3 regions of the Arthrobacter pascens genome follow, and region 1 is predicted to be linked to each of the others. Evidence: riboswitches for the same ligand, from Rfam matches in the RefSeq annotation. Region 1 holds a riboswitch; each other region holds the start of a gene.
What was found. Region 1 has a riboswitch for cyclic di-AMP ahead of QFZ40_RS16075 (M23 family metallopeptidase). Riboswitches for the same ligand answer to the same signal wherever they lie in the genome.
Positions count from the first base shown of each region.

Region 2: it holds a riboswitch for cyclic di-AMP, as region 1 does, so the genes downstream of both, QFZ40_RS08275 (LysM peptidoglycan-binding domain-containing protein) here and QFZ40_RS16075 (M23 family metallopeptidase) in region 1, are expected to answer to the same signal.
Region 3: it holds a riboswitch for cyclic di-AMP, as region 1 does, so the genes downstream of both, QFZ40_RS08265 (hypothetical protein) here and QFZ40_RS16075 (M23 family metallopeptidase) in region 1, are expected to answer to the same signal.

Region 1 covers NZ_JAUSXF010000001.1:3,514,425-3,524,498, reverse strand. Annotated here, with positions in the region: gene QFZ40_RS16120 (sensor histidine kinase) at 1-83, opposite strand, end outside; gene QFZ40_RS16115 (response regulator transcription factor) at 86-796, opposite strand; gene QFZ40_RS16110 (DNA repair helicase XPB) at 890-2,536, opposite strand; gene QFZ40_RS16105 (helicase-associated domain-containing protein) at 2,550-5,042, opposite strand; gene QFZ40_RS16100 (hypothetical protein) at 5,053-5,286, opposite strand; gene QFZ40_RS16095 (cold-shock protein) at 5,543-5,926, shown strand; gene QFZ40_RS16090 (DUF3027 domain-containing protein) at 5,935-6,513, shown strand; gene serC (phosphoserine transaminase) at 6,818-7,948, opposite strand; gene QFZ40_RS16080 (metal-dependent transcriptional regulator) at 8,229-8,924, shown strand; cyclic di-AMP (ydaO/yuaA leader) riboswitch at 9,046-9,288, shown strand; gene QFZ40_RS16075 (M23 family metallopeptidase) at 9,299-10,074, shown strand, end outside.
Region 2 covers NZ_JAUSXF010000001.1:1,803,017-1,813,090, reverse strand. Annotated here, with positions in the region: partial or broken gene QFZ40_RS08330 (IS30 family transposase) at 1-74, opposite strand, end outside; gene QFZ40_RS08325 (IS110 family transposase) at 313-1,515, shown strand; partial or broken gene QFZ40_RS08320 (IS30 family transposase) at 1,530-2,285, opposite strand; gene QFZ40_RS08315 (DUF1810 domain-containing protein) at 2,775-3,215, opposite strand; gene QFZ40_RS08310 (DNA alkylation repair protein) at 3,240-3,767, opposite strand; gene QFZ40_RS08305 (TraR/DksA family transcriptional regulator) at 3,774-4,136, opposite strand; gene QFZ40_RS08300 (cupin domain-containing protein) at 4,343-4,729, shown strand; gene QFZ40_RS08295 (lytic transglycosylase domain-containing protein) at 4,794-6,044, opposite strand; gene QFZ40_RS08290 (nuclear transport factor 2 family protein) at 6,119-6,532, opposite strand; gene QFZ40_RS08285 (dienelactone hydrolase family protein) at 6,595-7,572, opposite strand; gene QFZ40_RS08280 (MBL fold metallo-hydrolase) at 7,658-8,425, opposite strand; cyclic di-AMP (ydaO/yuaA leader) riboswitch at 8,549-8,751, shown strand; gene QFZ40_RS08275 (LysM peptidoglycan-binding domain-containing protein) at 8,755-9,588, shown strand; gene QFZ40_RS08270 (acyltransferase family protein) at 9,888-10,074, shown strand, end outside.
Region 3 covers NZ_JAUSXF010000001.1:1,792,761-1,802,834, forward strand. Annotated here, with positions in the region: partial or broken gene QFZ40_RS08225 (DUF222 domain-containing protein) at 1-1,537, opposite strand, end outside; gene QFZ40_RS08230 (hypothetical protein) at 1,832-1,984, shown strand; partial or broken gene QFZ40_RS08235 (UBP-type zinc finger domain-containing protein) at 2,106-2,479, opposite strand; gene QFZ40_RS21745 (FAD-dependent oxidoreductase) at 2,706-5,276, shown strand; gene QFZ40_RS08245 (hypothetical protein) at 5,422-5,694, shown strand; gene QFZ40_RS08250 (HNH endonuclease) at 5,695-6,582, opposite strand; gene QFZ40_RS08255 (DUF2087 domain-containing protein) at 6,617-7,141, opposite strand; gene QFZ40_RS08260 (mycothiol transferase) at 7,316-7,825, shown strand; gene QFZ40_RS08265 (hypothetical protein) at 7,887-8,696, opposite strand; cyclic di-AMP (ydaO/yuaA leader) riboswitch at 9,092-9,257, opposite strand; gene QFZ40_RS08270 (acyltransferase family protein) at 9,352-10,074, opposite strand, start outside.

The DNA of each region.
Region 1 (10,074 bases):
ACCGTCAGCGCAACAATCAGCAGCCCCATGATGATGGCTACAAGCTGCGACCTCAGGGAGGCCGACTTCCACCGCTGCAGCAATGTCAGCGCTTCTCTGCCGTCCGGAGTACGTAACCGACGCCGCGTTTGGTCTGGATCAGGGCCGGTGCGTCGGGATCAATGTCCACCTTGCGCCGCAGGTACGAGATGTACGACTCCACGATGGAGGCGTCCCCGTTGAAGTTGTACTCCCAGACATGGTCCAGGATCTGGGATTTGGAGAGCACCCGGTTGGGGTTCAGCATGAGGTACCTGAGCAGCTTGAACTCCGTGGGGGACAACTCAATAACTGCTCCGCCACGGCGGACCTCGTGGGCGTCGTCGTCGAGCTCCAGGTCATCCACCCGGATGACGGCGTCATCGTCCAGCAGGGGCTGGGTGCGCCGGAGGACCGCCCGGATCCTGGCCACGACCTCGTCAAGGCTGAAGGGCTTGGTGACGTAATCGTCCCCACCCACGGTGAGGCCGGTGACCTTGTCCTCGGTATCGTCCTTCGCCGTGAGGAAGAGAACGGGGAAGTGCTTGCCGGAAGCGCGGAGCTTGCGGGTAACGGTAAAGCCGTCCATATCGGGCAGCATGACGTCAAGGACGGCCAGGTCCGGAGCATGCAGCTCTGCAGCGGCCAGCGCATCACGCCCGTTCCCTGCCGAGACTACCTCGAACCCCGCGAACCGCAGCGAGGTGGACAGCAGCTCGCGGATGTTGGGCTCGTCATCAACAACTAGCAGCTTGGCTTCTGGGCTGGTCTTGTTCATACTCCCATCATGCTCCCAGAGTCTGTAAGTTTTCTGGATGGAAGGTGTGAGTTTGATGATCCTTCCGTTGATGTCCCGTGGCTGTAGCGTCTGCTACCCGGGCAGGCCAACGTCCTTAGCGTCCATGATCCGGTAAGCGTAGCCCTGCTCGGCCAGGAACCGTTGGCGCTTGGCAGCGAAGTCCTGGTCCAGGGTGTCCCGGGCAACCAGTGAATAGAAGCGGGCCGCCCGGCCGTCCTTTTTAGGGCGCAGCAGCCGGCCCAGCCGCTGCGCCTCCTCCTGCCGGGAGCCGAAGGACCCGGAAACCTGGATGGCCACCGAGGCCTCAGGCAGGTCAATCGAGAAGTTTGCCACCTTGGACACCACCAAGGTGTGGACCTCTCCGGCCCGGAAGGCATCAAAGAGCTTCTGGCGTTCCTTCACGGAGGTATCACCTTTAATGACCGGGGCCTGCAACCGCTCGCCGATTTCATCCAGCTGGTCGATGTACTGCCCGATCACCAGCAGCTGTTCGCCCTCGTGCCGGGCAACGAGCTGTTCCACGATCAGGGTCTTTGACTCCGAGGTGGAGCATAGCCGGTACTTGTCTGCGTCCTCGGCCATGGCGTAGGCAACGCGCTCTTCGCGTGGCAGGTCAATGCGGACCTCGACGCAGTCCGCCGGAGCGATGTAGCCCTGCGATTCGATGTCCTTCCAGGGCGCGTCATACCGCTTGGGCCCGATAAGGCTGAAGACTTCACCTTCCCGGCCGTCCTCGCGGACCAGTGTGGCAGTGAGGCCCAGCCGACGGCGGGCCTGCAGATCCGCGGTCATGCGAAAGATCGGGGCAGGCAGGAGATGGACTTCGTCATAGATGATGAGGCCCCAGTCGTGGCCGTCGACGAGCTCGAGGTGCGGGTAGAGCCCCCCACGTTTGGTGGTGAGGACCTGGTACGTGGCGATGGTCACGGGCCGGACCTCCTTGACCGCTCCGGAATACTCGCCGATTTCGTCCGCGGTGAGGGAGGTCCGTTTAAGCAGCTCGTCCTTCCACTGGCGGGCGGCCACGGTATTGGTCACCAGGATCAGGGTTGTAGTTGAGCTGGTGGCCATGGCGGCCGCACCCACCAGGGTTTTTCCCGCGCCGCACGGCAGAACGACAACACCGCTGCCCCCGGCCCAGAAGTTCTCCGTGGCCAGTTGCTGGTAGGGCCGCAGCTTCCAGCCGTCCTCGTTCAGGGCGATCACATGCGGAGTTCCGTCCACATAGCCGGCGAGGTCCTCGGCGGGCCAGCCGATCTTCAGGAGCAGCTGCTTGAGCTGACCCCGCTGGGAGGAATGGACCACTATCGTCTCGCCATCGATCCGGGGCCCCAGCAACGGCTGGATCTTCTTCGCCCGGATGACCTCTTCCAGCACCGGATAGTCGTCGGTCCGCATCACCAGGCCGTGTTGGGGGTCCTTCTCCAACCGGAGCCGCCCGTACCGTGACATCGTTTCCTCGACGTCGATCAGCAGCGAATGCGGGACAGGGAACCGGGAATACTTCAGCAGGGTGTCCAGGACCTTCTCGGCGTCCAGACCGGCGGCGCGGGCGTTCCATAGGCCCAGCGGCGTGAGCCGGTAACTGTGCATATGCTCGGGAGCCCGTTCCAGTTCGGCAAACGGGGCGATGGCATGGCGGGCCTCGGTGGCCAGCTCATGGTCCACTTCGAGCAGTATGGTTTTATCGCTTTGGACAATCAGCGGGCCGTCGTTCACGCGGGGGAATCCTTCACTGCCGCAGTTCCTCCGCGGCCTCTATATCGATGATGCGGTGGATGGAGACCACGCGTTCCGTATCCTTCGCCGGATCAAAGACCCTGACGCGGCCGCCACTGACCGACAGCGGAACGACGGTTTCCAGGTTGGCGTTGCCCAGGCTGTCCACCACGTTCATGCTGATCCGCTGCTTGAGCCGGATGGCCCGTTGGAGTGTCTCAAGACCAAGCTGCGTGGCCACCTCGCCGGATCCGGCCGCGCCTCCGCCGTTGGGGCTGGCAACGGCAGCAGGACCAACGTGCCGCAGTACCGCAAGCTGGGCTTCCACGTCGGCTTCGGCGGGCGCCGTCCGCGGAGCGGTGTAGACGGGGCGGGGGCTGCCCGACGGGCTGGTGCTCCGTCGCAGACGGAGCACAGACGGTTCGGATTCTTCCATGGAGGGTGAGAGGCCCAGGCTCCGGAGGACCTGAGCTGTTTCCCGCGGCGGCGCGGACGAGATCAGGACGGTCGGCGCAATCCTTGCCAATCCAAGGCCCGCTGCCTTGGATTCGGACGCCAGTTCCAGCACCGTGGTTTCGTCGTCGCTTTGGATGAAGCTGGCGGCCGCGCCTACCCGCAGCCGGCCGTGCCGGGAGGCCGTGTCCTGCACGAGGTATTCCAGGGGTTGCGGTACGGCTGTGGCGGAATGTTCACGAAGGAAGCCCAGCATGCCAGGTGCGTCAAATCCGGCGTCCAGGGCACGCCTGACCGAGTACGGGGAGAACCGGTAGATCGTGGCGGGTCCCTGGCCCTCCGGGTCTGCCATCAGCAAGAGTTTCTCGCTCAGCTCAGGGGACAGGTATCCGGGGGCCACGGCGGTGAGGTCTGCCTGCAGCAGCACGTGGTTCAGCTCGGCGGGGAGATGCTCACCCAGGACGCCGAGCGCCTCGTCCGGGTTGTCCTCTGCTACGGCGATTCCCAGCTGGCTGAGAGCACCTGATCCGATCAGGCCAAGCATCTCCGCCTCGGCCAGCACTCCCCGGATCAGGGAGCTGAAACGGCGGGCCATCCGTGGCTGCGCCCATTCGGCCCGCTGCAGGACCGCAGCGGCATCCAATACCGGGGCCTTCCCGTCCGGCGCTGCCGCCTCCCGCGTGAGTTCGTTCAGGATTTCCAGGATCCGCTTCCTGACCACCGGGGCGTCAGGCCGCTGCGCCTCCGCCGACAACGCATTGATGGTGCTCCCGGCCGCCGAGCGATGTGCGGGGGACATGCCTCCCGATCCCAGGGCCGGCTGACCTACGAGGGAAGGGACCCTCTCACTCGCCAGCCACGCATTGACCAGCCACAGCCACTGTTCCTGCCGCGGCAGGACCAGCCATTCGAGTTGCGGGGGCTGAACCCAGGCGGACGAGTCAACATCGAGGCGGAGCAGCCCGGCAAGCCCGCACAGCTCCAGCAGCAGCCCGGCCCGTTGCATATCGACGCGCAAGGCTTCGGCAAGGCGCTTCATCTCCCTGACCCCTACGCCGCCACTGCGCAGGGTAACGAGCGGCTGCTCCTTCACGGCATAGAGGAGTTCACCCACCAGCCGGAGCGTTTCCGCGATGGCGCCCAGGGCCGCATTCCGCCTCAGGACTGCGGTTGTGTGGCCAAGTTCCGGAACCGGCGGCGAGAGTGTGAAATCGTTGATGATGGCTCCGCCTCTCAGAGACAGGCCCACGCTGTGCGGCAGTTCCACGTGCGCCGCGTCCAGCGGTACCAGCAGGCCCCGGGCCAGCAGCCAGTCAACGGGCCCGACCTCGGCGCCCTCATTCACCACCGAAGCCTTCCTTTGGGCCTGGGGGACGGCGCCCATGGCCCAGTTGCCGAACCGGGCGAGCAGCGCCGTCGTGCGTTCCGGAGCGCCGGCCAGTACCTGGTGCAGGGCCTCCGGGGATGACGTCCAATGCTGCAGGGCAAGCGCGGCTTCCATGGGGGTGGTTGCTCCCTGGATGGCCACACCGCTCCGGCGCAGGTCGGCAACGAGCTGGACCACCCGTTGCGCGAAGGCCGGCTGGAGCCGCACCAGCTCGGTGTAACTGCGGCCCAGCCCGGCCGGGTAGATCCCCACCACGTCCTTCAGGCATCCGACCGGAAGGTAGAAACGCTGGCGCTGGGCCGACGCCGCTGTTCCATGCGGGGGCTCGGCCCGGTGGACCAGGGCCAGCTCCTGGAGAGAGGCCAGAATGCGCTCCACGGCCACAAGCGTGGAGCCGGCAATGAACTTTCGGAGCCCTGCGGCGGAGGCACTGTGTTCGGTGTCCGTATTGGTGCACAGGTGCAGGGTTTCCAGGACCTGCATCTGGGGCTTGTTGAGCCGTTCCAGGGCGCGCTGGACGCTCACGCGGGCGCTGGCACGGGCGGCAAGCGCGGCGAAGTCCGGAACTGCGGGGGAGATGAGGTCCGGCCGTGCGGCGAACAGGGCACGCAGCGATTCATCGCTGCGTGCCTCCAGATCCTTGCTCAGCGCGCGAATGAGGGACATCAGTTCAACGTTACCGCCCGCCGGACTTTCCTGCCCGGCGCCTTCCGGCCACACTGTCCAGGACCAGGAAGACCATCAACAGGAAGGCTATGGGAAGGCCGTACAGTGCCGTCGACGTAACCCAGACGGGAGCGACGGAGCCGGCGAAAGCCAAAGCCATAACTGCTCCTACCGCCAGCAGGGAAAGCAGCGCAACAAACGCTGCACAGATCATCAGAGGCCGCCGGTAACGCGTGGGAGTCATGGCGTAACGCTAACAGCCCTCCCGCCACCCACGAAGTGACAGGCGAAGTGACAACCGGAGTGGCAGCAGAAGTGGCAACCGGGGTGAAGTCGGTCCGCAGGGGTCCTTGAAAGCAGGATTCAGGCACCGGGCAGGATAACCTTGATTGATACAGGCCAACACGGTCCGGGCTGTCATACCCTGAACCTGCATATCAGTGCGGATGCGGTGACGGCCGGCCGTGTCTCACGACGTCAGAACGAAGAAGGTTGATTACGTGCCTACCGGCAAGGTCAAGTGGTATGACAAGGAAAAAGGTTTCGGATTCCTCGCGGGCGAGGACGGGCAGGAAGTGTTCCTGCCCAAGTCGTCGCTGCCAGAGGGCATCACCGAGCTGAAAGCCGGTACGCGCGTAGAGTTCGGCGTTGCCGATGGCCGCAAGGGCGCCCAAGCACTGGGCCTGCGCGTCCTGGACAAGACTCCGTCCATTGCCAAGGCCAAGAGGCCGAGCGCCAAGGACCTTGCACCCCTGGTCCAGGACCTCGTCAGTGTGCTGGACAACCTCTCAGGCACCCTGTCTGCCGGCAAGTACCCGGAAGGCAACAAGGGCAAGGCCATCGCCGCTGCCTTGCGTAAGGTTGCCGACGAGCTGGACGTTTAGGCCTGCTGATGAATCCGGAAGCTGAACAGCCGGCGCCCAACCCTGGGACGAAACGGCGCGCAGGCGTGCCGGTGTGGCGGACGGGCAAACCCGACGCTTTCCTCGCCGCTGCCGTGGACGTGGCCCGCAAGGCAATCGAGGGCATCACCTCGGCCTCGGACATCGGCCCGCACGTGGCTGCGAAGAGCGAAGGGGACCGTCTGGTCACCCACCTGTTCGAATCCAAGCTGCCCGGTTACCTTGGTTGGCACTGGTATGCGGTGCTGACCCGCAATTCCCGTTCCAAGGTGGTTACCGTGAGTGAGCTGGGCCTGCTGCCGTCGGAGGACTCTATCCTGGCCCCCGAATGGGTTCCCTGGGCAGAGCGCGTCCGTCCGGAGGATGCCCAGGACCAGGATGTGCAGGACCAGGATGTCCACGACCAGGACGCCCGCGACCGGGAGTCCGCAGGGAAGGGGTCCTTGGCGGACGACGGCGGAACCCTGGACGACGCCGTCGGGGCACCTGCAGGAATGCAGGACTCCAAGGATGCTTTCGACGAGGAAGAGTCGCCCGCCGACGAGGACGACGAATTAACGCTGCCCTGACAGGGCGCAAGCGGAATCACCGTGCCGCGCGGCCCGGGAGCTGGTCCAGAGGCGGGGCGAGCCTCCTCTTGTTCTGCGCTGCGTTCTCCAACCCAGCGGACGATCTCGAACCCGGGGGACACAGCTAACGGCGCCGGCCGGAAACAGAACCCGGACGGCGCCGTCGGACGCTGAAGCCTCCTGGACGCGGAAGCCTCCTGGACGCGGAAGCCTCCTGGACGCGGAAGCCTCCTGGACGCGGAAGCCTCCTGGACGCTGGCCACCTCCTGAATGCTGGCACCTCTTGAAGGCGACGCAGGAGGAGTTACTTACGCAGTTCGCCCACTACAAAGTCGATGCTGGCCAGCAGCGCGGAAACGTCTGCAGGCTCAATCGCAACAAAGGTGGCGATCCGCAGCTGGTTCCGGCCCAGCTTCCGGTAGGGCTCGGTGTCCACGATGCCGTTGGCGCGGAGCACCTTGGCAATGGCCGCCGCGTCAATGGAGTCGTCGAAGTCGATGGTGGCGATGACGTTGGAACGTTCCTCCGGGTTGGCCACAAAGGGCGTGGCAAACTCTGAGGCCTCAGCCCACGAGTAGATGCGGCTGGCGGAGTCGGCGGTCCGCTTGCTCGCGAAGTCCAGGCCGCCGTTGGCATTCAGCCACTGCACCTGCGCGTCGAGAGTCACCAGGGTGGACAGCGACGGCGTGTTGTATGTCTGGTTGAGTCGGGAGTTGTCGATCGCCGTCTGCAGGTCCAGGAAGTCAGGGATCCAGCGGTCGCTCGCCTTGATGCGGGCTGCCCGGTCGATCGCGCCGGGGGAGAAGAGGCCCAACCAGAGGCCGCCGTCGGAAGCGAAGTTTTTCTGCGGTGCGAAGTAGTAGACATCAGCCTCCGCAACGTCAACGTCCAGGCCGCCCGCGGCGGACGTTGCGTCCACCAGGACGAGGGCGCCGTCATCCGCGCCGGACACGCGCTTCACGGGCGCGGACACGCCTGTAGAGGTCTCGTTCTGCGGCCAGGCGTAGACGTCGACGCCTGCCTCGGCCCGGGCGAGCGGACGGGTCCCGGGCTCGGACTTGATGATGGAAGAACTATCCAGGAACGGCGCCTTGTTGGTGGCCGACGCAAACTTGGAGCCAAACTCGCCGAAGGACAGGTGCTGGGCTTTCTTCTCGACAAGGCCAAAGCTGGCGATATCCCAGAACGCGGTGGAGCCGCCCACACCCAGTACCACCTCATATCCTTCGGGGGCACGGAAGAACTCGCTGAGTCCCTCGCGGACCGAACCTACGAGGTTCTTGACCGGGGCCTGCCGGTGAGACGTGCCCAGGATGTGCTTGGAAGCGGCTGAGAGAGCCTCGATCTGTTCCGGCCTGACCTTGGACGGCCCGGCGCCGAACCGTCCGTCCTGCGGCAGGAGGTTGGCGGGAATAGTGATGCTGGGTTCGCTCACAGGGACTCCAATTTCGGCGTGGACGTGGTTCATGTCCGGGACGGTGGGGTGGCGGGCAGTCAGCGTCGACTGCGTCAGGGACCTCTTGTATTCTGCCTGAATCGCCGACACCGCGGGAACCGTGACCGTCATAGTCCAGTCATTGAGACGGTCAGCAAGGCGTCTTCGAATTATTCGGACAAACTCAAAATAGGCTAAGCTTTTACCGGACTACGTCGCTGTGGCTACGAAGTACGGTGGGGATAAACGCTGGGTACTTGCGCTCGAGGAGCTGAGCAGGATGACGGATCTGATCGATACTACGGAGATGTATCTTCGGACCATTTTGGAGCTTGAGGAAGAGAACATTGTGGCTCTTCGGGCCCGCATTGCCGAACGGCTCCGCCACTCCGGGCCTACGGTGTCACAGACCATCGGACGGATGGAACGCGACGGCCTGGTCGTAGTATCGGGCGACCGCCATCTGGAGTTCACCGACATCGGCCGGAAGCGTGCCATCGAGGTCATGCGGAAGCACAGGCTGGCGGAGCGGCTCCTGGCCGACGTCATCGGGCTGGAATGGGCTTATGTCCACGATGAGGCCTGTCGTTGGGAACATGTCATGAGTGAACGGGTCGAGCGGCGAATCTTCGAAATGCTGGACCACCCCACCGAGTCCCCGTACGGCAACCCCATACCAGGCCTTGCGGCCCTGGGGGGCAGAACGTCCACGCCAATTGCCGATGGTGTGATTAATCTCCTTGAAGCCATGAAGGGCTACGGGCCCGGTTCCACCGTGACCGTCAGTCGGCTCGCTGAGCCAATCCAGGTGGAACCGGAGTTGCTGGTCCAGCTTGATGAAGGCGGGATACGTCCGGGCGCCTCGGTGTCGCTGGAGCGTGTCGGGGAGTACATCTCGGTCCGCGTGCCGGGGATTGAAGGGGCGTTGGAACTCCCTCCGGAAGTGGCCGCTCACGTCTTCGTTTCCGTCGGCTGAAAAAGCCCATTCGGCGGACAAAATAACGGAGCTGTTGGGGATTGTGTCAAAGATAACGGAATTGTTACTGTGCGCCTAAATCGCCTATAGTTGACCACCAAGCGTCGATACTAAAGCGTTACTTGATCTGGAGCCGAACTCTGCCAGCAGATCAGGTGTACGAATCATCAACTGGCAGAGGCGGGGGAACCACAACCGGCAGTCTTCGGGCCGCCTTGGGGTGAAGTCCGTCAGCAGCAAGCCTCTTCCAGGGAAGATCCTCACGGGATATTTCTGCGCCGAAGCTTGCTTACGGCGGACCGGGTCTTTGTACTCTCTGACCCGAATCCGACAGCTAACTTCGCAGGCTATCCAGAGAGGAACCCTACTTGACCATGCAAAATTCCAGGGGCCGCCGTCGTGCGGTGGGCCCCCCTTCGGCGCCACCGGTCGCCGAAGTCGTTGCCGCGGACAGGCCCCGCGATCCGCAACGGGATGCGCGAAGACGCCGGGGTCCTTTCAGGCAAATCACAGATTTTGCCGCTGCCAGCGGCATTGGCCAGAAAGCCGGGGTGGCCCTCGCGGCCGCTGGCCTGGTCCTCACCGTTACCGTTCCGGCCACCGGAAGCGTCATGGCGACCCCCCTGCCCGGCCAGACCGCGCTGGCAGCCTCTGTTGCCCAGCCGGAAATCTCCGCCGAGGCAGCAGCAAAGATCGATTTCAGCCGTTCCTCAGTGGTGACGCTCGGTGATCCCGACGGAAAACTCAAGCAGTTGCTGAGTGCCCAGTCGGTGGGTTCCATCACCCGCGCCGCCTCCGCAGGCACCTTGGGCGCTCCGCTCGCCCACCTGGTCACGGCCTCCCCCTTCGGCTACCGGGTCAGCCCGATTACCGGCGGCAGCGGTGACTTTCACCGGGGCCAGGACTTTGTGGCCCAGTGCGGCACATCAGTCCTGGCGGCGGCCAGCGGCACGGTGACTTTTGCCGGCTGGCACCAGTTCGGCGGCGGCAACCGCATCGTTGTGGATCACGGAAACGGCCTCGAAACTACGTATAACCACCTCTCGTCCTTCAATGTGAAGGTTGGCCAGACGGTCAGCCGCGGCGAGGTTGTGGCACTCAGCGGCACCACCGGCGCCTCCACCGGCTGCCACCTGCATTTCGAGGTCCA
Region 2 (10,074 bases), 1.7 Mb from region 1:
ACGTACCGGGTGGTGCGTTCGACCAGGGTTGCGATGGCGGACTGGTTTAGTGTCCCGGTGATCAGGTCGCCTTCCTTACGGTGTTGTTGTGGATGATTTCGGAGCTGTCGTAGTGTTTCGATCACCCTCGGGTGGCGGGTATGGCACAGGTCTCCCTGCCGCTTGGACGGCTCACTGGGAATGGCCGCCCGCTGCCCGCCGATGACTCGACCGCTGATTGAGAATTACGACATTGATCGTTGGGTAAGGACGTGCCGGCGTAGTTATCGACAGGGTTATGAAAAATTGAAGCTGATTGAAGGGGGATAAAGCATGCCGGCGGTTTGGGTGGGAATCGACTCGGGCAAGCGGGCTCATCATTGCGTAGTGATCGATCAGGCCGGGAAGGTCCTGCTCTCGACACGGGTTGAAAACGACGAGGGCGTGCTCCTCGGCCTCATAGCCAAGGTTGCGGAGGTCGCGGCCGGTGGAGAGGTCTGTTGGGCGACGGATTTGAACGCTGGAGGCGCCGCGCTGCTGATCGAGCTACTGGCCGCGCATGCACAGCAGTTGCTTTATATCCCCGGACGGATCGTGCACCACGCCGCAGCAACTTACCGCGGTGATGGCAAGACGGATGCGAAAGACGCCAGGATCATCGCCGATCAGGCGCGGATGCGCACCGATCTGCAGCCCGTCCGTCGTGCGGACCAGATCAGTGTGGACCTGCGGCTCCTTACGGCGCGGCGCACGGATCTGATCTGTGACCGAGTCCGAGCAATCAACCGGCTCCGCGCCACCTTGCTGGAATACTTTCCGGCGCTCGAGGGGGCGTTCGACTACTCGAAGAAGGCGCCTCTGATCCTCCTAGGCGGCTATCAGACCCCGGAGGCCATCCGGCGGATAGGTCTGAGCCGGCTGGCCGGCTGGCTCAAAAAACGTGGCTGCCGGAACAGTGCCAAGATGGCCGAGAAGGCACTGATAGCCGCGAACTCCCAGCACACGGTCCTGCCAACACAATCGACCGGCTCTGCCCTGGCTGTCCGGCTGGCCGAGCAGATCAGCGCCATTGACGCAGAGATCGACGACGTCGATACCCAGATCACCAACCTGTTCCACCAACACGACAGCGCCGACGTTCTACTAAGCATGCCCGGGTTCGGGCCGGTTCTCGCGGCGACTTTCCTCGCGAATATCGGCGGTAACCTCAAGGGGTTCGACAACGTCGACCGCCTCGCCAGCGTCGCAGGCCTGGCCCCGGTCCCACGCGATTCCGGACGCATCAGCGGAAATCTGCATCGGCCACGCCGCTTCAACCGCAGACTTCTCCGGACCTGCTACCTTGCCGCGCTCTCCAGCCTGAAAAACAGTCCCGCATCCAGAACCTACTACGACCGGAAACGCAGCGAGGGAAAGTCTCACAAACAGGCCCTCATTGCCCTCGCCAGACGCCGCATGAACGTCCTCTGGGCCATGCTCCGCGACCACACCATCTACCAGGAACCGATGGCCAGAATCAGCGCTCAAGCAGCTTGACAGAAACATTGAGATTCCCAGTGGCCGGGGACGGCACGGTCCTCGACCTCGGGCGGTCGTTCGGAGATCATGACCATGCGGTCCGTGAAGCGGGAGGTGCGCTGTTCGCCGGTGATATGGGGTTTGCGGCGGGTCCGGCCGGTGCGCAGGGCCGCCTGAATTTCGCGTTTGAGTCCGCCTCGGGCCTGGACGTAGAGGGCTTGATAGATCGTCTCTGGGCACACACGCATCTCCGGCAGTTCGGGGAAATCTTCGACCAGCGTGTGGCTGATCTGCTCTGGAGACCAGCGTATGAGCAGTTTCTCTTTCACGTAGTTGCTCAGGTCCGATTCACCAGCGAGTTTCGCGGTCTTGGGCCGGGCGCGGCGTGAGGCAGCTTGACGTTGCGCCGCATACGGCTGGTAGCCAACGCCCGGGTGGCCGTTACGGGCGATTTCCCGGCTAACGGTCGACGGCGATCGCTGCAACACTGCCGCGATTGAACGCAGCGAAGCCCCAGCGGCGTTCAGGTCCCGGATGGTTTCGCGTTCTTGCAGCGACAGAAACCTCGGGTCAATGGGCCGTTCGAGCACCGAGATCGATACAGGCCGGGTCTGCCGCCTTTTGTCGGGGACGGCAGGAAGTGTCGAAGAATCCACATCATGGTTGTAGTGCATTCTCCGTCCAGCTGGATAAATGCGTCGACCGCCGGATTTCCTCACCCCGAGCTCCCACTCCCGTGCACTGCTGCGGGGGACGCCCAGGGCCTGGACCGCATCGCGCCGGCTCAGTCCTTGGTCTCGTAAGCGCAGGTACTCCGCCCGCCTGCGATGACTCACCGGTCGGCTGGAAATGCCCGCCTCGCGTGCCCAGCGGAATGCGGTGTTTACATTCAGGCTGAGCTCAGCAGCGGCAACAGTGACGCTCCCTTCCCGCTCGAGAACGGACAAGAACTCCCGTTTCTGTTCGGGTGTGTACTTGGCTCTGGCTGCCTGCCGGGTTGATGCGGTGTTCCCGGAAGTGAGGCCAGCCTTGCGGAGCCACTGATAGCAGCTGTTCCGGTTCAAACCCAGTTCTGCCGCGGCCAATGTCGCACTTCCGAGTCGGTCAAAAACTCGGAAGAACGCTTCCCTCTGCTGAACAGTCGATCTCGCATACTTCCGGGACTCCGCTGAGATATCGCTTAAATGCGGCACGGTCGTTGCAACTCCCAAAATGTATGGGTGTTGCAACGACCGCTAGAACTCAAGGCAGCGCGGGCCCGCCGTCGTCGTCCTGGTTCAATCCCCGCCGGAGAGCAGCAGCGATTCGGTGGCGGCGTCGGGCTGGCCGTCAAAGAAGCCGTCCAAGACCTCTTGGAAGACGCTTTCCTCCGGGGCCGCCCTCAGGAACAGCGTCATGGAGGAGTGCAGCTTCCTCGCATCTATGCCGCCGAGGATGTCGGTGGCCGGACGGCCTGCGTGGGCGGCGACAGCAGTGGCACATTCGAGCAGCCTTGGCCCCAGCAGCCCGTGCTTCACGTACGCCCGCGCTTCGGCCAGGGATCCGATGGCATATAGCCGGGACGTGGGACTCTGCCCCAATCCGGAAATCTGCGGAAAGACAAACCACATCCAGTGCCCGGTCTTGTTCCCGCGCCGCAGTTCCGCGAGCGCCTGATCGTATGTGCCGCCACCCTCCTGTGCTGCGACGAACCGGTCCAGGTTATAGGGGTCATGCATAGTGTTCTCCTTCTCCAGGCTCTCCTATGCCGAACGGGTTGTCTGCTCGGCGGCGAGGGACGCGGCGCGGCGAAGGGATCCGTCGGGATCCTGGCGCCAGCGGGCGAGCACCGTGTCGGCGCGCTGCAGGTCCCTTCCGCGCAACGCGCCGAGCAGCGGAACCACGACGTCGGCGATCAGCGGGTCGACCAGCACGTTCGTGTTCGCGGAGCGGATGAAGCCCTCGACCCTGGTCAGATCCGAGTGCCGCAGCAGGGCCACCCGGGACTGCAGGAGGACGACGGCGGCCAGGCGGCGCTCGTAGACAGGATTCCTGCCGGGGTGCGGCGGGCCCCAAAGCTGGGATGCAAGGGCGGTAATCTCGTCGTGGCCCAGGTCTTTGAACTTCCTGAGGGCATCGCGGACCGTGCCGCGTACGGCTCCGACCGACGCTCCATAGGAGGTCAGGACGGCGCCCAGGCGCGACTCAACGTCTTCCGCCCGGTACCAGGCGCCCTCGTTCTGCAGGGTGAGGTCGATGAAGCCTGCAACGTCCTGGATGTCGTGGTCCATGCAGCGCTACCGTCCTTGGCGCCCGGCGGCCGCGTGGACAATGCAAAACGACGTCCATGGACGGGCCTCCAGCCGGCCTTCCGAGATCGGTTCTCCGCAGACGCTGCAGATCCCGTAGGTGCCGTCGGCAATCCTGGCCAGGGCGGCTTCCACTTCGGCGAGGCCCGCAACGCTCTGCTCCAGCAGTGCGGCTGCCTGCGAGAGCTCGAAGGCAATCGTGGCACCTTCGGGATCGTGTTCGTCGTCAATATTGGAGCCATGGCGTGCTTCGTTGGCTGATGAGATGTCAGCGCGAAGGGCGGGAAGCAAGGCCAGTTTGCGCTGCCGCTCTTCCTCCAGCAGAACCCGGAACCGCTCGAAATCAGCCATGGGAAAAGCCTAGCGCGGTTGTTCCCGGCGCCTCATTTGCGTTGTTTGGCAGATACCGCAGCGCATTGAATATGCCGCTATCAACAATGCTATCGACAAGGAGGCCTAATCGGAGGAAGCTGACATTCGTAAGCGCCTCAAACGCCGTCTGGCAGCCCGGGACAGACAGCGGACGGGCACAATCCGTTGTGGAAAGTGGGACTGCAATGACTGCCAATGTCGTCACTCAGCTGGAAGTGAAATCACACAATTCGCCCGATGAACAGCGCCGCCCGGACAAGACCGAAATCGACGTTGTTACCGTGGGCGAGTACACCATGGGCCGGTTTAAGTTCGAGCCGGGATGGAGCTGGGCTGACTGCATCAAGCCCGTCGTACAGACAGACTCCTGCCAGGCCAGCCATGTTGGATTCTGCGTGTCCGGGGATCTCGTAGTGGAGACCACGGACGGCAACCGGATAAACATTACTGCCGGCGATTCCTACACGATCCCGCCAGGCCACAATGCCTGGGTTGAAGGCGACCAGCCCTTTACCGGCGTCGAATTCCTCAGTGCCGCGGAATTCGCCACACCGCCCGCGGACTCCGCCTAGCGCCATATCCTCCAGCACTATGTCCCCCCTTGGCGGGGAAGACTGGCGGTCAGCACGAGCTAACTCAGTACCAGTTGTTGGATACCTCATGGCTCCAGGCCCCGCACGGGGACCCGTACCGGTCTGCGATGTAACTGAGGCCCCAATTTATCTGCGTCCTGTAGCTGGTCAGCCAGTCGCTGCCGGCGGTGGCGTACTTGCCCGGCGGAAGCGCCTGTGCAACGCCGTAGGCGCCGGAGGACGGGTTGGTGGCTGTAGTTAGCCAGTCAGATTCCTGGGTCCAGAGCCTCACCAGGCACTGGAACTGTTCCTGCCCCCAGCCGTAGGAAGATAACCGGCCGGAGGCATAGCTTTTGGCCCCGGCCGGATCGTTGACGGCGCCGCCGGGAACAGAGGGTGCGACAAAGGGCGGCTGTACCGGGGCAGGACCGGGGGCAGGATTACCCGGGGCGGGCCTGGCCGCTGCCTGTGCAGCGGCCAACGCCGCAGCCTGCTGGCGTGCCTGCTCCTGGGCTGCCGCGCGTTTGGCTGCCTGGGCCGACTCATAGGCGGCGAGGGCGGCCTGGCCCTGCTGGTACTGGCCCTCAACAGCCGCAGTTGTTCCCTTGAGGGAAGCCAGCTGCGCAGTCAGTTCCTGGCTGTGCTGCTGTTGATCCGCGATCTGCTGGTTCATGGCCTGCTGGGCAGCCTGGGCGGCGTCCAGCTTGGCTTTTGCTTCGCCGGACAACCGCTCCCTTTCGGCCTTGGCCGCTGTTTCCTGGTCGGCCAATGCCTGGGAGGACTTCTCTGCAGCAGCTGACTTATTGACCAGCCCCGCCGTTTTGTCGCTGACGATCTGGACAATATTCAGGCCCTGGATGCTGTTGGTCTGGACCGCGTCAAGGGCGACGAAGAATCCCAGGTTCGTTCCGCCGGTCTTGTAGGACTGGGCGGCGAGGGAGCCGATTTCCTTTTTGTACTGCCCCAGCTCGTTGTTGGCCCGCGCAGTTTGCGCCGTGAGGACGTCCACCTTCGCGCTTGCTGCCTGGAGGGCCGACTCAGCTACTGCATACTCGGCAGCTGACTTGACCGCGGCAGTGCCCAGCGCCTCGGCCTGCGTCTGCAGTCCAGTCAGGAGGTCCCCGATCTTGGTGATCTCCGCCGACTTGCTGGCCTCGTTCTGCTGCGCATTCTGCACATCCTGCCAGGAGGGGTAGCCGCTCGGTGGAGCATCGTCGTCGGCGTTCGCTGGCAGCAGCGAGGCGGAACTAGCCAAGGCAATTGCCAGCACTCCGGCAATAACGGGGAGTTTCGGGCTGAGACCAAACCAGGACATAGTTTGTGAGCATACCGGGCAATCCTGGATTTGGATGCCGGAAAAGTGAAACAAACGGTTCGGCGTGGCAGCATTTATTGTTTTTGTGGACGCCGTCCGGAGAGGGATTCCACCGTTTCTTCAATGCCAACCAATTCCTCTTCGACGTCCTCCAGATACAGACGCCCGGCAATGACCAGGCCCTCCGAGACCTGGAACAAGGCAACTCCCCGCATGTGGAATGCTTTACCGTCGCTGCGGTTTCCGGACCAGTCCCATTCGATCCAGGTCGTGTCGCCGTCGTCCACGGAGCGGATCACTTCTGACCTGAAATCGGGAATTCCGGCGAACATTGCCGCCCAATTAGCGTGCATTTGCGCCCGACCGGTAAATGCCCTTCCAGGATGCGCAGGTTGCTCGCTGCGGTAGTTCTCGTGGAACAGTGCTGCGGCCCCTTCAAGGTCATGCGCACTGAGCGCTGCCGCCAACCTGTCCGTTACTTCGCTCATCGGTCCCTCACGTCCAGACGGAATGGAGCTTGCGTACTTGCAGGGGGTTCCGGTTCACACGCTTAGACGAACCGACCGAACCAGGCCAGCGTGTCATTCCACGCCGCGGTGGCCTGCGCCTCTTTGTAGCGCTCGCCTGTGTCGTTATGGAACGCGTGGTCAACGCCGGGGTAAACGGTGAGCTGGTGGCGGACGTTACTGGCGGTCAAGGCATCGCGAAGGGCCGGCATCGCACCGGTGATTCGCTGGTCAAGTTCAGCGTAGACCCCAAAGACTGCCGCCTTGATGGCGCGGACCTTGTCCAGATCGGGGGCGGGGCCGTAGAAGGCTGCTGTGGCCTTCAGTCCGGGGAGCGCTGTCGCCGCCTGCCACGTGATGCCGCCGCCGAAGCAGTAGCCGTTCATAGCGATCCGTTCCGGGTCCACGTAGTCCTGGGACTGGAGGTACTCAAATGCCGCGGCAAAGTCGGAGACATGGCGCTGGGCACCAGCCTTGGTCAGCGCTCCAGGCACGGCGTCCGGGTCCATCTTCGCCGTGCCTGCCTCCCGGCTCAGCAGGTCCAGGGCAAGTGCTGAATACCCGGCCTTCGCGAATCGTCGCGCAACGTCCTGAATGTGAGGAGTGAGCCCGCGATTTTCATGACAGACCAGGACGGCCGGTCCCTTGGCGGAAGCGCCCGGCCGGGCAAGGTAAGCACGGATGTCGGTTCCGTTGGACGGGAACTGTACCTCCGACGTCGTCAGTCCCGGCTCCCCCTCCGGGACGGAAACCGGACTCTTCGCCCCGGGAACAGCTCCGGAGGCGGCGGGGCCTGACCCCGCTGCTGACGACGGGCGTTCCGGGCTAGGCATGGGATCCGTTCCCGACGGCACTTCATCAGGAGTGCAGCCGACCAACAGCATCGCCGCGGAAGCTGTGGCCATGCTGCCTGTAATGAACGCCACCCGGCGGGTGAACGTCCTGTGGGTCATGGCACCGGCACGGTAATCGTCGAAGAATTCCTCGATCAGGTACCTCTCAAACTTGCCAAGCTGGATCATGGTGGGCCTCCTCGAGCGTGCCGAATATCCTCCTCCGATGTCGGCCATCCGGCAAGGGGCAGGCGTTCAACACCCCTTCCGCTTGTCATGCGGCGGGGATGCTGGAGATGGCGTCACCAATCCTCATCCGCAGGGCGGGCCCGTGTCCGGGAAGGACCAGGGAGGCGTCGACGTCGGCCAGGCGGCTTAGTGTCTCCCCCATGGCTTCCGGGCGGCTATGGAACATGGGATGCAGCATCTGGACACCGGTCTCCTTGCTGAGGGGATGACCCGTGACCAGGGCGTCCCCGGTCACCACCGCGTTCGCCTTGGGAAGCACAAAAGCGGTATGTCCGGGCGTATGCCCCGGAACCAGGACCGCCCGGGGGGAGCCGGGAAGGGCCCGCAGTTCGTTGGCGCCCCAGGCTCGCGCCTCCGTGGCCGGCTCTGCAGCCAGGGCACCAGCCCTGATGACGTGCAGCATCCAGCGGCAAACCCGTGGCCGCCAAGCCCGCCGCAGTACCTGGCCCAGGGTCACCTGGTGTTTTTCCTGGCCGCGGACATGCGCCACCTCCTCGGGACTGCAGAGGATCGGGGTGCCGTACTCCCGGGAGAAATGTGCGGCCGATCCCGTGTGATCAACGTGTCCGTGGGTAATCAGCATCGCCTTGGCATCCGCCGGCTCGAGGCCGATCTGCCTGATTGATGCCAGTACGCGCTCGAGGTCACCGGGGTAGCCTCCGTCAACAACGAGGAAGTCTTCGCCTTCGCGAACGATGATCCAGTTCGACGCCGGTCCCTCCACGAAGTGGACGCCTTCTGCGGGCTCCGTAGTCCGCTGCCTCGGATCCCAATCATCGTGGTGCTGGGGCATGGTCCCGCTTTCTTTCGACCGGATGGGTAACGCTGTTGACAAACTAGTTCCGTTACCGGAACGTGACTTTTCGGGGGAGCAGAAGATACCCTCTTTCGGTGCCCCGGTTTCAGCCGGGACATTTCCGTCAGTATGCCGAACCCTGCCGCTGACCGGGATCCAATCGCTTTCCAGCTGGCAGGGACGGGGGAACCACGTTTCCACGGCCTTCTCAGGAGGCCTTGGGGTTAAGTCGTTAACTCTCCGTCCCGCATGGAGGCGTTTCCGGCCGGGTGTCTCCGACCCGAACCCGACAGCTCACCCCGCAGGCATGGGAGAGGCGATCTTCTGTGTCAAAAAATTCCATCACCGCCCGTCATCGCGCAACCCCCAGCCGATCAATTGTGCTCGAAGGCCTGTCAGTCACGGCCAAGTCTAATCTCCTGAACATGGGAAAGTCCGGCGTGGTTGTTGCTGCCGCATCGGGACTTCTGTTCGGCATCGGGGCACCGGCCCACGCCGGAACCCACGCGCCCGATAATTCCGGAACCGCAAATGTTCAGGTCCAGGCAAGTGCTCCCGCCCCTGCCCCGGCCCCCGCGGCAGCGGCACCCGCAGCCAGGGTCCATACAGTCGTTTCCGGCGACACTCTGGGTGCAATTTCCGCACATTACGGAGTGAGTCTTAACTCGGTTTTCTCCGCCAATGGCATGTCCATGGCGACGATCATCTACCCGGGCAACCAGATAAAAATCCCGGGGACCGGAACGGCTGCACCGGCACCGGCTCCGACTAGGGCAGCTGCCCCCGCGCCGGCCCCCGCCCCGGCACCGACAGTACGCGTAGCCGCAGCCTCGGCACCCGCAGCGGCATCCAGCTCTGTCGGCGCGGCAATTCTGGGTTCGGCGTACTCCCAGCTGGGTGTGACCCAGGACTGCACCGCCATGGTGGAGAAGGCCCTGCGCTCCGTTGGCAAGAGTGTGGGCGACTTGGCCCCCGGTCAGTTCTTCCAGTACGGCAGCGTTGTGGGCACGCCTGCTCCCGGTGACTTGGTCATCACTGCCGGACACGTAGGCGTCTACGCCGGCAACGGCCAGGTTGTCAGCGGCGGCGTGGACGGTTACAAGACCCAGGTCCATTCCATCAGCTGGCTCTCAGGCTATTCCTTCGTTCGGGTAGCTTAGCGCGGCCCTGCAAGCAAACGGCGGCGGACGGCGACAACCGTCCGCCGCCCTTTTGTCTCCAAACCGGCCAGCGTCAGGTTCCGTCCAGCCAAATCAGGAATACTGGTGCAAGGCGCGGGCTCAGGGCCTGCAATCCCAATCATGTCCACAGACAAGGGCCGGTTTGCCTTTCACTTGATATTTGAACCGGCTACTTGCGAGGCTCCGGAGGTTATGTGACAGTGCGAGTTGAGGGAACGGTCGCGAGGCCCGCCCAGCAAACTGCCCATCAAACTGCAGTTCGGCCCAGGCTGGACTCCTTGGACGTCCTTCGCGGTGCGGCCGTCGGTGCCGTTCTTTTGGGGCATTCCTGGCCCGCGATATTCCAGGGCGCAGGAATCGTCGGTGTCATCGTCTTTTTTGTGCTCAGCGGTTACCTGATCACGGGTGTACTCCTCAGGGATGTCGAACGGCACCGCAAGATCCGTTACGGCCGTTTCTATGCCC
Region 3 (10,074 bases), 1.7 Mb from region 1:
TTGCACCGAGATACGCGTGCAGGCCGTCTTCTCCGGCTGCAGGCGGCATCTGAAGATAGTCCACAGTCCCGCGCAGGGCGCTCGGCACGGGTGGATGGGGCTCCTGGCCGTGCCGTTCTCCGGCTTGCGGCGTCCGTGAAAGCGGCCAGTGGGGCGGTTCCCAGTCCTGGTGCTCGCTTTTGTACTTCCGCCCACTCGGTGAGATCCAGCCGGGCGGCTCATTCTTTGTTGCCGGCGTCGGTCTCCAGCCGCTGGTGTGTTTGAGTCTGTGGTGCCGGGGACACGGTTGTCCCAGATTGCTGATCCCAGTGGTTCCGCCATGATGCCAGGCCAAGAGGTGGTCTGCTTCGTTATCCAGGGAGTGATTGCTGCATCCGGGGAACGGGCATTTGCCGTCGCGCATCCGTAGCCAGTTGCGCATGGCCTTTGTGATCCGGTAACTGGCGCGGCCGATTTCCAAGGGCGCCCCGTCCCGTGGATCCACGAGCACCCGGCGGAACGAGTCCGCCCCATTGGACACCAGATCCCGTGCCATGGAGGCAGGAATGGGTCCGTACCCGTCCAGCATTGCCGGTTCCTCGGTCACCCCAAGCAGGGAGAAGACAGGAACGGTGACCAGAATCGCGGCCCGAGGCGTGGGGACATCGGCAAGACCCGGCACCCCAGCCCCCGCCCCGCCCCTGCCGACGCCGATGCCTGTGGCATTACCGCAGCGCGTACAGCCGGCTTCGCTTCGAAGGGCAGTCGTGGCGAACAGGTCTGCCCGTAGCTGCGTGAGCGTCCTGTCCTCATGGGGTCCTTACAGTCCCCGGGCGATGGCGGTGATGCGGTTCCAGATGGCAGCCGCCTGGTCTGCGGGCAAGTAGGCGGACACCCGCGCCATGCCGTCCTGCTCCGGGGCATATTCCAGGCACCGGTCCTCGGCGCTCTTAGCGTGGCGTTTTTCGATGCTTTCCGGGTGGTGGCGTTCCCGCCAGGTCCGGGCTTTCCGCCGGAACCTATAGGCCGGCATCTCGCCGGCCGGGCAACCGCGGGCGGGATTGGGTGCGTCAGCATCGAGGAAGTGGGCTTCCAGCGCCGCCGCTGCGTCGCAGTCAAGGGTGGCGGTCTCGTCCACCATCACCTTGGCGTGCTGCCACGAAACCTTCCCCGCCTGCAGGGCTGCCAGGGTACGTGGCAGGGACGTTGCCAAGGCATAGGAGTGCGCCAGCAGTGCGCCTGCGGCCCGGTCGCCGATTGCCAGTACGCAACCCACCTCTGCAGCTATGGACATTTCCTGAGCTTGGACCGGCATGTCCAGAGGAGCGGCGGACCGTGCGGAGTCCGCGTAGTTAGCGGCCGCCTCCGCCTTCAACGCCGCCAGCCGAGCCTCCACCCTTGCAACCCCGGCAAGGATATCCAAGCAATCATCAGCGACGGAGGCCAGAGGATCCGTATCTGAGGGCACCCGGCAACCGGACGCTGCCACCTCCACGTTAAGCATGGCAATCGCGGCGCCCATCGCCTCAAAAGCCTTTGCCACCGCTTCGCTTGACATGTACTCATTTTGGAAGGGGGGTCTGACATTTTATGAGGGCATGCCGGGGGCCGTTTCGCTGATCGGCAAGGAACTCCGTCCCCGAGCCACGCCGTGAGCCTGCCAGCTCGACCTTCCCATGTCCAACCGGACGGCAGATCCGGCAAGTCCACTGTTTCCCCATGCAAAGTGCGTACATTCGCCCTCCATTTGGGCAGAACCTTACGAAAATCGCCCAATCACCGAGGCGCCGTTATTGAACGCCACGGCGTGACTGTCTGCGTGGACCGCCAGCCAAAGCTGTGCTGCTGGGCCGTGCCAGCAATCGTCGGTGGCAGAGAATTCATTGTTTCCGGATCCGGCCACGGCCAGCCGACCAACCCGTCCAACAGGGATCTGGCCGCCCAGATCACCCAGGCAGTCGGCCGCATTGCCCTCAGTATTTCCCAGTTACGTGTGCGCCGTTAGCGTAGGCCTGGACGTATATACGCCACCGAGGCAGGTATTGCTTCCCGTCTGCAGGGAATTGGGCACGCCCTTCATCCGTCGCCGAATCCCGGGGTCAGAGAAGTTAGCGCTGCATCCGCGGTTACCGATGTAAGTGCCCTCGCCAGTCTGCCGGTACCTTGTCTGCCGGTGCGGGTGCCGGCTGTTCCAGTGGCCTGGATTGAGGACCCGGAAGCCGCGGGCCGCGGAAGAACTTCTTCGTGGTGTGCTCGTAGAACCAATCCTCCCCAGGTTCAAAGGACCTCATAACGGGGGACCGACGGTGCGTGCATGGGCACTGGCATGCTGTGAGGGTGATGTATCGCAGCATCCGATGTGGCCGCACTGGGCGCAGCGGCGAAGATGTAGCCACCATCCTGGGCCATCACCGCTGAGGCATTCCAGACACCCTGTTCCACTGGGTGTGGCGGCCAGGCTGATTCCCCGAATAGGGCGATCATCCAAGAGGTCCTCCATTTCCATTATTCTCAGGTCATCCCGCTTGGCCACCGTCGGGGAGCCATTCTGGCAGAATCTCCGCGCCTTTGGAATGACGGAATCGCGGCGCCGACCGGGGCCCGACGCAACTCCGACACCGTTGGCGCAGGACCTTTCCAGAGGCAACAAGCACCCCTTGTCCCCAATGTCCCGGCGCGAGTATCGTGAGCGTCACCGATCCCTTGATCCGGAAAAGACGGCGGCCATGGATGACTCGGTTCCGGTCATGCTTATTGCGACCACAGATCCGGCCTCTCGGCGCGTTCTGGAAGATGAGTTACGTCGACGGTACGGTGCCGACTACGAGGTGCTGGCCTGCGCCGGCCACGCCCACGGGCGGGCGGTGCTTGAGGGGCTCCGGCGCTGGAATCGCCAGGTCGCCCTCATACTCGGATGCTACGGTCCGGCTGACCGCGACGGACTCGATTTCCTGCGGCGTGCCTATGGCTTCCACCCGGCCGCAAAGCGTGCTGTCGTGGTGACGTGGGGTGACTTCGCCAGCGCCCCCACTGTATTCCGGGCGATCGCGCAGGGCTATGCCGAATTGGTGATCATACGTCCCGAACGATCGCGCGACGAAGAATTCCATGGGGCGATTACCGACGCCCTCGACGACTGGCAGCTGGCCCAAGGGGTCGGGTTCGAGGCGGTCCGGCTGATCGGGGAGGTAGGCGACGAAAGGACTCATATGTTGCGCGACTCCTTGAGTCGTAACCACATCCCGGTGGGCTTCCACCCTGCGGGGTCCGAAACCGCGCAACGGACGTTGGAGAGCCTGAACCTGCGCGACCCAGTGCTGCCGGTCATGGTGCTGGAGTTCACCGCACCACCAATTGTCCTCGAAAACCCCAGTGACCTGGAGATCGCCGAAGCGATGGGGGTGACCCGACCGCCTCCCGTGGACAAGATCTTCGATGTCGTGGTTGTAGGAGCCGGTCCATCCGGTCTCGCGACCGCCGTATATGCCTCCTCCGAGGGCCTCTCCACCATGGTGGTGGAGGGCGAGGCTGTGGGAGGCCAGGCCGGCACCAGCTCGTTGATCCGCAACTACCCTGGCTTCTCCCGCGGTGTAAGCGGCGCCCACCTTGCCTACCGCTCATTTCACCAGGCCTGGACTTTGGGCACGGACTTTCTGTTCCTGCGGAAGGTGGAGGGAGTCCGCGTGGACGGAGCCTGTTATGCGGTGTCGATTTCCGATGGAAGTGTCGTGCGGTGCCGCACAGTCGTGGTGGCGACCGGCGTGGACTATCGTCGCCTCGGCATACCTCAGCTGGAGGATCTGGTCGGCAGAGGCGTCTTCTACGGGGCCACAGTCTCCGAGGCGCCGTCGATGGCGGGAAAGCACGTCTGTGTCGTGGGTGGCGGCAACTCGGCCGGACAGGCGGTGCTGCACCTTGCCAAGTACGCGAAGAAGGTGACGCTGCTGGTGCGCGGGCCCACGCTGTCGGTCAGTATGTCGGAATACCTCATCTCCCAACTTGAGGCCACCCGGAACGTTGCGATCCGCTTCAGGAGTGTGATTGTGGGGGCCCGCGATCAGGACGGATTCCTTGCCGCCGTCAAGGTCGCGTCCGGATCCGACGCAACCCCGGGCGAGGAGATCGAAGCGGGCGGCTTGTTCGTGCTGATCGGTTCGGTGCCGCGGACCTCCTGGCTGCCCGACACCGTAGAGCGTGACCCAGCCGGTTTTCTGCGCACGGGCGCCAGCCGGGATGTCAGTGACGCCGGGTCCATCAGGTCGGACAGGTCGCCATTAGGGCTGGAACCAGCATGCCCGGCATTTTCGCGATCGGCGACGTGCGGGCCGGTTCGATCAAAAGAGTGGCTACCGCAGTCGGCGACGGCGCCACAGTTGTCTCGATGCTTCATAGCTACCTGGCCGAGAACCCTGCCCCTGGTGAGGCAGCCGCACCCGAGGACCTGCCCGGTGATGGCCGCTCCAACTGAAGTGACAACGTTGATTCCGCCAATGCGGCGGCTGCTCTACGTCGCAGCATTCCTCGTGTTTCTTGCAGGGCTCGTGCTGTTCGTGTTTCCGCTCCGGACTGCGGAATGGTTCGCGTGGACAGTCAATCCCCCCATGACCGCCGTCTTTCTCGGGGCGGCCTACTGGTCGGCCGCCGGGCTGGAGGTGACGGGCGCCCGCTCATCGAGTTGGAATTCAGCGAGGCTGGCTGTCTGGCCCGTGTTCGTCTTCACGACATTGACCTTCGGAGTCACCCTGTTTCATCTCGATCGTTTCCACCTGTCGCCAGACGCTGCCACCCTTGCCCAAGTAGCCACGTGGGCGTGGCTGGCAATCTACGCCATTGTGCCGGTGGCGATGCTCATCATAAGCCGGATTCAGATCCGGTCCCTGCGTCCTGCCCCAAAGTCCGTAACGGCGGGACGGCCAGTGCTGCCTGTTGCGCTCCGGCTGCTCCTGATCGGAATCGCCGCGGTACTGCTGTTATATGGCGTAGCGCTCCTGGCAGTGCCCGTTCCTGCCGCGACGTGGTGGCCGTGGCAACTGTCCGAGCTCACCGCGAGGGCGATCGGAGCGTGGCTGGTCGGTCTTGGGTTGGCGGCCGCGCAGGGCCAGTTGAGCCGCGACCTTCGCACCGTCCGCCCCGTGGCCCTAACCTCCGTTGCCTTCGTTATTCTGCAGGCGCTTGCCCTGCTCCGGTATGGCAACGCCCTGACATGGCCGAGCGCACCGGCGATCGGCTTCGTAACCGTACTACTTGCCATTGGAGTGGCAGGCGGATGGGCACTCGTACTTTCCCAACGCCGGTAGTCCGGCCTGAATTTCGTGGGCGGCTTCATCACGGTGGGCGCACCTTCCCAACTTGCGATCAACTCTGGATCACAAGGGGCGCCGGGTCTAAATTGGTTCTTGGCTTATGCAGAGGGCCTACGCAGCGCCGATCCAGGAGGGCACCATGAGCCCCACACCAAAACAACCGATAACCGACGACAGCATCCAGGTCCGCCAGGTCAACCACTACCAGTTCAGCTGGGTGGCCGCGCAGGCGGGAAAGCCGGGAACGTGGACCCTTCAGCTGGTGCTTGACCAGGGGGCGTGGGAGGAGGTCCTTACCCTCGACGCGGAGGACGCAGAAGTTCTCCAAGGCCTTCTGAAACGCTCGGCCACGGTGTTTTACGACGTCCGGCGGCGGACCCTGATGTTCGGGACGACGGCTGCAGGGCAGTAATCAGTCTCTCCGCACGCTCACTCCTGGTGCCTTGAGGATGCGCCGGGCGTTCTCTTGAGCCTCCAACGCTTGCTCACTGACCATTTCCCCTGGAAGGTGGCCGGCGCCGGAGATGATGTTACGAAGCTCGGTGACAGTCCGTGGTGAACGTGCGCCCCGGTGCACCATGGCGTGGCAGTTGGCGCACAGCGGTACGAGGTCCGCGACCGGGTCCAGTTGGTACCCGCTCCCAAGGAGTGACGCCGGCACTGTGTGGTGGACGTGGATGAATCCATCTCCGATTTCGCCATAGGTGGCTTCGAAGGAGAATCCGCAGGCAGCGCAGGCCGTTCCGTGGAACGCCAGGCACACCTGGCGTGCGTCGGGGTTTCGCTCATAGCGGTTCACCTCGATGCTGCTGACCGCGTCCAGCGGGTAGCTTCCGGGAATCAGTTCGGTGGGATCGATGACTGCCGGCCCCAAGTCCCGCCACAACCGGCGAAGGTCCGGCTCCGCTGACCGCGGGACGGACACGACTGAACGGCGGAAGGCGGCGTCCCACCGTATATCGGGGACTGACTCCACCAACGAGCCCGACCGTATCTGTTCCCCAAGGGGCATCAGCGCGTCGAAAGCAATGCCGGCGTAGCGTCCGGTAGCATCCGGATCAGTTGTAAGTCCGGACTCGCAGTGTTCGGAGACTACAGCGCCGTGACCGATCAGGCCGCTGCCGGCGTCACTGCTGCCCTGCAGCAGGAGCCACACCTCTGTTCCCGGCTTGATGTTCCGGCTCCGGCCAACATCCCACCGGTCCAGGAACCGGCCGGATTCAAGAACCTGCTCGACGACGGAACGATAGTTCCAGCGGTTCCACCGGTCCGCGTTCCATCCCAGAATCACTGCTGCCACTGTGTTCCTCCTGTGCTTCCGGCAGGCATCAAGCCTATGTCTCTTCGTGCCGGGAGTAGGCGGAGCCCGAGGTGGTCCGCTTCAGCAGGCCGAAGTCGACCAGATAGCGGCGCAGCAGCACCACGTCGTCGGTATAGCTCAGAAGCCGTTCATTGACCTGTCGTTCCGTGAGGATTTCGCCCGGCTCGATGGCCTCGCTGATGATCCAGGCCAGGAGTTCCCGCCGTTCCGCCATGTTTACCGGGTATCTCTCGATCCTGCCCAGGTGCATGTACCGGGCAGGTCCGGTCTTCGCCTGCCGCCGGGGTTGCTGAGCGAGAAGATCGCGGAAGATCGACTCGGACGCCTCCAGTTCATGTGCGGCGTTCCGCTCGACCAGGCCAGACTCCAACAGGGCGCCAATGGCCCGGTTTCGCCGTTGGTCATTCAGCTCCGCAAGCACATCGGGGGTAGTGGCACCGAGCACTATCTGCGCATAGGCGGTCCGGGCGTCCCTGTTGGCCAGGGCCGCGATGACACGCCGCCAATGCGGTCCGCTAAACCTCATCCCTTCGGTCACTGGTTTTCCTCGCTTTGCGTCGGCGCAGCCTCCTTGATGGCCGTGCCTGACATGGTAGCCCTGACGAACGGTGCAGGAGGAGCCCGGCGGCAGGCCTATCCGCTGGTGCGGCTTCCATGCAAGCATGAGGTCACAGTAGATCGACCGTGCGTGGCGCACAGGGGGAGGACCTTGATGAAATCCAACGAACTGCTGCTTGACGCTTTCGGCCGCATCCGTGAAACGGTCGCCGCTGCGCTTGAGGGGGTCGACGACGGGTCCCTGGTTCGTCGTCCGGCCGGCAACGGGAACTCCATAGCCTGGCTCATCTGGCACCTCGGCCGGATCGAGGACGCGCAGATCGCCGCCGCCGCCGGCCTGGACCAGGTCTGGACGTCGCAGGAGTTTGTCGGCCGCTTCGGCCTGCCGCTGCCCGAGCGTGACACAGGCTACGGCCATTCCACAGAGAATGTCGACGCGGTACAGGCCCCTCCTGAGCTCTTGCTCGAATACTACGACGCCGTTCACCGGCAGACCCGGGAGTTCGTAGGTACTCTCGACGATGAGGATTTCGACCGCATCGTCGATACCCGCTGGGACCCTCCCGTGACCCTGGGCGTACGCCTGGTCAGCATCATTGCGGACTGCCTCCAGCACGTTGGGCAGGCCGCATATGCCAAGGGCCTGAACCCCGAGGACGGTTAGGGGAGCAGTCGGGCCTGGACGCGTTCGCCGCCGATGCGCCGCGTGAAGGTGCCCGGGTTACTCAGTACCATTTGTGTGCAGCACGGAATTCCAGGGCCTTTGCGGGGGAGCCGTAGCTTTTCTTGATGTAGCTCAATCCTCTCTCCACCTGGCTGGGCCGCCACTTCGTTGCTGTATCCCAGAGGGCGTTCAGGGCGTTCATCTGCTCCGGACCCCATCCGTATGAAGCGAGGCGGGCGCTGGCGTAATTGCGTACATCGACAGGTTCGTCTGTGGTGTCATCCCCGGCTGCTGAAGGCGTGGCCGTGGTCGGCGACGGAGCCGGCGATGCGGCCAGTGGTGCCGGTGCTGTTGTGGGTGCCGGTGTGGCGGTCGGAGAAGCCGGTGACGTCGCCGGTGCGATCGCCTGGGCGGCCGGAGTGCGCGCTGGAACCGGTGCCGGCGCCGTGGGCGCGTTGGGGGTCGCCGTTGAGTTGGCCGGTGACTGAGGGCCAGAGGGCGTCGAAGCAGCCGGGCCGGCAGCAGAGGTGGCAGCTTCTATTGCCGCCAGGGTGGGAGCATCGACGGGCATGGGGAGATCAGCGATGGACGGCAAATCTGTGGCAACGGGACTTGCGACTGCCGGCACATCACTGGTACCCGCTGCGGGCGGTGCAGGGGCGGAGCCTGAGGTGCCAGGGGAAGGACTGGATGCAGTGGGCAGGGGCGTCGGCCGGCCGGCAACGTAGGCGGGCGGCGGTCCCTGCGCGGCTTGGGTGGCACCCGGGGCATCCTGAGCGGAAGATTCCTTGCCGAAAAAGGGCAGCTCGGTCGCCTGGCTGGCGGAACCGACGGCAAGGAGTACGGCAAGGGCGCCGGTGACCACGGCCATCCGATGACCCATGACACGAACTGAAGCAGCATTTCTCAGAACGGCGGCGGGATCGGACCTGAAGGCGTCGGATATTTGAGGACTCAGTGCTGTCACGGTCCCGCGCCTGCGGGCTGCCTTGGGTGCTGCGGAGTCTGTTGGCGCTGCTACCGGTAGTGCTTCAGTTACCGGAGCCGCTGTTTTTGCGATCGGTGCTGTTTCCGGAGGACGGGGTGCTTCGAAGGCCGGACGCCTGTCCCTGCGCCGTCGCAGAGCGGGGGAAGTCGGTTCTGAAGGCGCCGGTTGTACGTTAGTTGCGTCGGCATCCGGGCTGGTTGTGGTGGGAGTTTGCGCAGCTTCTGCACGATGTCGTCCTGCCCGGAAAGGGCGCGACGTATCCAGGGAACGGGACATGATAGTTGCCTCTCAACGCCTGCGGAGTTAGCTGTCGGGTTCGGAAGAGGTCAACCGGCCGGCACGTTGAACGTGACGGCTTCACCCCAAGGGCCGCTGGGCAGCGGCCCGAAGACTATGGGTCCCCCGTCTCTGCCTTAATGTTGGGAAGTCCGGGATGTGGCAGAGCTCGGCGTCAGCCCGGACGCGGCCCGATCTAGATGGGCCACCCCAAAACCGTACCTCAAGCACTCTGTTAAGTCACGTTTAGGTAACGGGTAAATCAAGGGGCGTGTCGCAGTGCCCCGCTGGGCTCAACCCGTGCGGGGGCGTTCCAGTTTTCGTCGTAGTACTTGTCGAAGCGATCGCGCGCGCTGCGTCCCAGCCGCTCGACAGTGTTCCAGCTGATGACGGCCAGGAGCAGGGTCAGTAGGATTGCCGACACTGCCACCAGGGGCGGCAGGTCCGCTGTCGATCCACCATTGAGCCAAAGAATGACGATGTAGTTCCAGAGGTACGCCCCGTAGGAAACTGTGCCAAGCGCCTGTAACGCCCGCGTCCACTTCGGCATTACCGGGGCGCGGGAAGCGGCCAGCACCACCAGGACGCCCGCGGCAGCCATGGCCAGGGGTCCTCCGGCGAAAAAGAAAGCGGCCGATTCGTTGGCCTTGGGGAAGAAAATCAAGGTGGCCAGGACAAGAACCGAGCTGATCAGGGTTGCGCGCCTCAGCCTGCGGCCGGAGAACCAGCTGAACAGATGGACCCTGTAGAGCCGCAGCCCTGAACCGACGATCAGACCCAGGCCCCACGTCGTCGGCAGCGCGTAGACCAGGGAGTGGAGTTGCGGAGCAAGGATCAGCATGGCCAGCACACTTGCAGTCATTAGGGAAAGGACGACGGCGGCAGACCAGCCAAGGAGGGCTCCCTGTCGGTTTCGGCGCAGGGCCAACAGCAGGAGGGCCGGCCAGATCAGATAGAACTGCTCTTCCACCGCAAGGGTCCAGAG